2 regions of the Clostridium sp. OM05-6BH genome follow, and region 1 is predicted to be linked to the other one. Evidence: predicted binding sites of a transcription regulator. Region 1 holds the regulator's gene; the other holds the start of a gene.
What was found. Region 1 encodes HrcA, which represses chaperone genes, less so after heat shock. Its sites were predicted from a motif close to TGTTAGCACTCNNNNNNNNNGAGTGCTAACA; they were not measured.
Positions count from the first base shown of each region.

Region 2: htpG (molecular chaperone HtpG) is a predicted target of HrcA. The motif match lies at 1,881-1,911, and genes of this name have one in related genera.

Region 1 is NZ_QULH01000002.1:163,839-167,059, reverse strand. Features, by position in the region: gene dnaK (molecular chaperone DnaK) at 1-676, opposite strand, end outside; gene grpE (nucleotide exchange factor GrpE) at 743-1,363, opposite strand; gene hrcA (heat-inducible transcriptional repressor HrcA) at 1,392-2,432, opposite strand; gene DXB73_RS03230 (flagellar hook-length control protein FliK) at 2,640-3,221, shown strand, end outside.
Region 2 is NZ_QULH01000001.1:327,405-330,625, reverse strand. Features, by position in the region: gene leuS (leucine--tRNA ligase) at 1-23, shown strand, start outside; gene DXB73_RS01530 (asparaginase domain-containing protein) at 150-1,253, shown strand; gene htpG (molecular chaperone HtpG) at 2,012-3,221, shown strand, end outside.

The DNA of each region.
Region 1 (3,221 bases):
CATTGGATAAGTCAACGCCGTTTTCTTTCTTAAATGTCTCGATCATGTACTGTGTGATCTTCTCATCAAAGTCATCACCACCAAGACGGTTATCACCGGATGTTGCTAATACTTCAATGACACCATCACCGATCTCGATAATAGATACATCAAATGTACCACCACCTAAATCGTATACCATGATCTTTTGCTCTTTCTCATTGTCCAAACCATATGCTAATGCAGCAGCTGTCGGCTCGTTGATGATACGCTTTACATCAAGACCGGCGATCTTACCGGCATCTTTGGTCGCCTGACGCTGTGCATCGTTAAAGTATGCAGGAACTGTAATAACAGCTTCGGAAACGCTCTCACCTAAATAGCCCTCAGCATCAGCCTTTAACTTCTGCAGGATCATTGCGGAAATCTCCTGTGGAGAATATTTCTTATCATCAATTGTTACGCGATAATCTGTACCCATATGTCTCTTAATAGAAGAAATGGTCTTGTCAGCATTTGTAACTGCCTGACGTTTTGCAGGCTCACCTACCAAACGCTCACCATTTTTAGTGAAAGCAACTACAGACGGTGTTGTTCTGGCACCCTCTGTATTGGCTACTACGACCGGTTTTCCACCTTCCATAACAGCAACACATGAATTTGTTGTTCCTAAGTCAATACCAATAATCTTACTCATAGTAATTACCTCCTAAAATGCAATGCATATTCTTGCTCATTTAACATAAAATTCAGGGATATTCCCTTAATTAACTACCTTTACCATACTATGACGAACAACGCTGTCTTTGTACATATAGCCTTTCTGCATTTCCTCGGCTACCGTGCCACTCTCCAGCGCATCATCATCAACCATCATAACTGCGTTGTGAAGATTCGGATCAAACTCTTTGCCAACTGCATCGATCGGCTTTACACCAAGAGCATCAAACGCAGTGAGCATCTGTTTATATACCAGTTCCATTCCCTGTACGAATGGACTCTCCTTGTCTTCCTCAGCAACTGCTAACAAACCTCTCTCGAAGTTGTCGATTACCGGAAGCATCTTTTCTACAACATTCTTTGCTCCCATTTCAAACATCTGAGACTTTTCTTTCTCGGAACGCTTGCGGAAGTTTTCAAACTCTGCCAATTGGCGAACTCTTTTGTCTTCAAGATCTGCCAGTTTTTCTTCCAGGGCTGCTGTCTTTTTATCTTTTTTCTTATCGAAGAAAGATTTCTTTTCTCCGGCACTCTCTTGTGCCTGCTCAGCCTCCGATGTTTCCGTACTTTCCGCACTCTCTGCTGTCTCTGCAGTCTCTGTTACATCCTCTGCTTTTACAGCTTCCTCTTCCTGATGGATCGTCTCTTCTTTCTTATCTTTCATATCTGCCACTTCGTTATCACCTCTCTGCTTATTGGTCCTTAAATATGTCATCAAGCTGCGCCATAAGCGACTGCAGCGTTCCAACGACCTTATCATAATTCATACGCTTTGGTCCTACGATACCGATCTTACCATACACACCTTCATGAATGCGGTAGGTTGCGGTAACCATAGAACAGTCTTTCATGGATGCCACCTGTGTCTCATCACCGATATACACTTGAATATCATGACTTTCTTCGGAAGGCTTCGTATTCGTTGATGGAATTTCAAGCCAATGCCCGATCTCCTGCTTCTCTTCGAATGCAACCAACAGATCTTCTACATTGGACTTATCTGACAATTCCGGATATTTCAAAATGTTTGTGGCACCACTCGTATACACTTCCGGATCATCTTCACTCGTAAGCACATTACCGATCACTTCCAGCACAGAATCGATCACAGTACTGTCACTCTTCATTTGCGCCTTGATCTGAGAGATCAGTGCTAAATTCATTTCCGTCACGTCCAAACCATTAAGTGCTGTGTTCAACACAAAATTTAACTTGGCGACGCGTTCTGGATCAAGCGGCTCATTAATGCGTATCATCTGATTCTTCACATGATTGTTATCGAGTACGATAACTGCCAGCAAGCTGTTCTCATCAACTTCCGTCAGCTGAATGAACTTGACTTTTTTACTCTGGTAACGCGGTCCTGAAACCATTGTCGCATAGTTGGTATTGGTTGCCAAAAACTTTGCAACCTGCTTCAGCAAAAGATCCATCTTGTCTGCCTTCTCTTCCAAAGCATCTTTAAGATCCGCCACCTCGTGCGTCTTGTCTTCCAGCATGGTATCTACATAAAGTCGATATCCTTTGTCAGAAGGAATCCGTCCTGCAGAAGTATGTGGCTGTAAAATATAACCCATATCCTCCAGATCTGACATTTCATTACGAATGGTCGCTGAACTGAGGTGAAGATCCGTATCCTTGGAGATAGTTCGCGAACCAACCGGCTCTCCGGTATCTAAATAAGTTCGTATGATCGCCTGCAGTATCTTAAGTTTTCTCTCATCCAGTTCCACCGTATCACTTCCTTCCTGTTTTGTTAGCACTCTTTATGGTGGAGTGCTAACATCTATAGGTAAGATAGCACTCTACATGATTATTGTCAAGTATTTTTCTGTATTTTTCGAAAAAAATTACCTACAAAGGTTTTTCTATAGAAATTCTTTGCTCATACCGATATAATAAGAGACGAGAACAATAAATAAGAAAGGTTGGACAAAAAAATGGATCACTCGCGCATTAATCCTTATAATACGAATAATACTTCGCAGTCCCGCAGCACAAACACGTCTTCCTCTGCTATGACCGGTAACGGAGTTCGCCGTGGCAATGTTCCGGGGAATGCTTCTGCGCCCTCTGTTCAAAAATCCGGACAGTTTGGCGTTGTAAAAGCTGCCACCAGTCTGCAGCTGGGCGATGTGATCAAGGGCGAAATATCGGATCTTACCGGTAACGAGATTACCCTTACCTTAGAAAACAATACAATGATACGCGGTCAGATTTCTGACAGTTCCTTATTATCAATCGGACAAACTGCTGCCTTTAAGCTGGATGGATTATCTCCGGCCGGTGTTATCCTATCTCCCGTAAGCGGTTATACGGAAAATGAATTAACGCTGATCAATAAGGCACTGCAGGAAGCAGGACTCCCCGCTTCAGAGCATAATCAGGCTGCCGTTAAAGCGTTGATGGATAATCTGATGCCGATCAATCGCGAAGCGATCCAACAGTTAATGCAGCAGGCCTTCGATATGAAGAGTACCGATATGGGTACTCTCGCTCTAATGAAACGTTTAATGATGCCT
Region 2 (3,221 bases), on a different contig from region 1:
TCGTTAATATTGTAGCAAAATAACATGCAGCAATGAAACGGTCGTTGCGAAATAGTATTTTATGATGTTAATAGTCCATTTCCTTGGCGGAACGGTGGTTAATGTTTTGCCTTGGAAATGGGCTTTTCATGTTTGGAAGGAGGAGCGTTATGAATATCGCTGTATTATTTACCGGAGGGACGATCGGGAGTACGTTAGCCGGAGATGTGATCGGTACGAAAACCGGAGCAGCGGATGGTCTGTTAGACACGTTGCCTTGTGTAGAACGAGATGGTCGTGTGGAAGAAATCACCTATCAGGTATATCATCCGTATACACTTCTCAGTGAAAATAGTACCGGATTAACGATCGCACAGTTGGCTCAGAGCATTCGAGAGGTGGTCAGTGAGGCGAAGTATACAGGCAGTGCAAAGGTGACTTTAGAGAAAAAAGAAGCAGCAGAAGATAGTGCTGCTATGTATTCCGGGTTAGATGGAGTGATCATTATGCATGGCACAGATACGTTGGCATATTCAGCGGCTGCGATGGGCTATCTGTTTGGCGATTGTGACATTCCGATGGTTTTTGTGTCCAGCAACTATGTATTGACAGATCCAAGAGCAAATGGTGCTTATAATTTTCAATATGCTGTGCAGTTCTTAGCATTTGACTGCAAGCAAAAAGGTGTGTATGTTTCGTATCAGAATGGGGATGGGATCCCAAGGATTCACTTAGGAACAGCGATCATTGGACATCAGCCTTACAGTGATGAAGTGTATAGTGTTGGTGGTATGGAATACGGTCATTATGAAAAAGGCACCAAGTGTTTCGTCGCCGGAAAAGTGTACTATGCATGGAACAATGCAGAGAGGCTTACCGATAGACCTTCCCTGCAGGCACCGGATCAATGGGATGCACCGATCGGGTTGATCTACCCACATCCGGGGATGCGTTATCCGATGAACTTTGACGGAATACAGGCAATTTTGCATCATACGTATCATGCCGGCACGATCTGCAGTGAAACACCAGAAGCGGATAAATTCTTTTATGAGGTGGCAAACCGGAAAATCCCCATTTTTTTATGCGGCATGGATGCGGACATGGTTTACGAAAGCACATACGTCTATGAAAAATACGGAATGATCGTATTACCGATGGCATCGCCGGTAGCAATGTATATGAAACTGTGGCTTCTGCTATGCAGCGGATACTCAGCAAAAGAATGGATGACCAAACCGATTCCGGGCGATCTCCCCAATTTTAGTATATGACGCAAACTTCGCATACCCTCAACGGTCTTTCACCCACATATTGCTTATTATGTCAAAAGCTGCTATACATTTTGCAGTTCCCAGAGACTCAATTCTGCCATAAGGGATCTATAGAAATTGCCTTGCCGCATTTACGTTTTTAGTGATTTCTAGATTTTGTTGTCTCTGATGTATGATTTACATGCCTTACGGACAACTCGATGTCCCGGAAGCAAGGTATTCATCATTTTTGAAAGGGACTTTGCGCTCGTCGTTACTTATGTCTCGTACTTCAGAGACATTAAGTAACGTGACGTAGCGCATCGTAGCGAAAGCGTCCCGTCCAAAAATGGATGATACCTTGCTTCCGGGACTTCTCAGACAATCCTTCAGGCATGTATTCATCAGAGACTTAACAAAATAAGAAATCACATAAAAACTCTGCGTTCTGCGGCAATTTTCTTAGATCTCTTATGGCAGAACAATTAAGTTTATCGACTGCAAAACTGCTAATTTGCTGCTGACATAATAAGCAATATGTGGTTAGAACATGACAGTGGGTATGCGAAGTTTGGGGATGAGATTTGTAAAATGTTATGTTTGCTCTTGACATTTTGGTAGAATGATACTAATATATTTTCTGGATGTTGTTAGCAGTCGTAAGAGTAGAGTGCTAACAAGGACGGACGCATCTGGCGGTGATGCGGCGGATCAGTGTCTCGGCGCACTTGACACAGGGTTCGTTTTTTATAGGAAAGTGTGCAGAAACGAGGATTATTATGCAGAGCAGAACAGGTAGCTTATCAATTGAATCTGAAAATATGTTTCCGATCATTAAGAAATGGTTGTATTCTGACCATGACATTTTTCTTCGTGAGTTAGTTTCAAATGGCTGCGACGCCATTACTAAGTTGAAGAAGTTAGAAATTATGGGCGAATATGATATGCCGGAGGATTACAAGGCACAAATACAGGTCGTTGTTGATCCGGATGCTAAGACAATTTCTCTGACCGATACCGGTCTTGGTATGACGGCAGATGAAGTAGACGAGTACATCAATCAGGTTGCCTTTTCCGGTGCAACGGATTTCTTGGAGAAATATAAGGATAAAACGAACGAAGAGCAGATCATAGGTCACTTTGGACTGGGATTTTATTCTGCGTTTATGGTATCTGACAAAGTTACGATCGACACGTTGTCTTGGCAGAAGGATGCTACACCGGTTCGCTGGGAATCGGAAGGCGGTATCAATTTTGAAATGTCAGACGGCACAAAAGATACTGTTGGTACAACGATCACCCTGTACCTTTCCGAGGACAGCTTAGAGTTTGCGAATGAGTATCGTGTCAGAGAGATTTTGGACAAATATTGTTCCTTTATGCCGGTTGAGATCTTCCTTTCCAAAGCAAACGCAGAGCAGGAATATGAAACGATCGATGCAGCCGATGTTCGTGAAGATGATGTTGTTGTAGAGACGATCGTAGAGGAAGCGAAGACTGAAGAACGCGAAAATGAAAATGGAGAGAAAGAGATGGTCGAGGTCAGCCCTCGTAAAGAAAAGGCAAAGATCAATAAACGTCCGGTTTCTATTAGCGATACGAACCCACTTTGGATGAAACATCCAAATGAGTGTACCGATGACGAGTACAAGGACTTTTACCGCAAGGTATTTAACGATTACAAGGAGCCGTTGTTCTGGATTCATTTAAATATGGATTATCCATTTAACCTCAAAGGTATTTTGTACTTCCCGAAGGTTAATACAGAATATGATAATTTAGAGGGTGTTATCAAGCTTTACAACAATCAGGTATTTATTGCAGATAATATTAAGGAAGTGATCCCGGAGTTTTTGATGCTTCTCAAAGGTGTGATCGATTGTCCGGATCTGCCGCTTAATGTATCCAGAAGTGCATTGCAGAATGACGGATTTGTAAAGAAGATTTCGGATTATATTACGAAGAAAGTAGCCGATAAGTTGTCCGGTA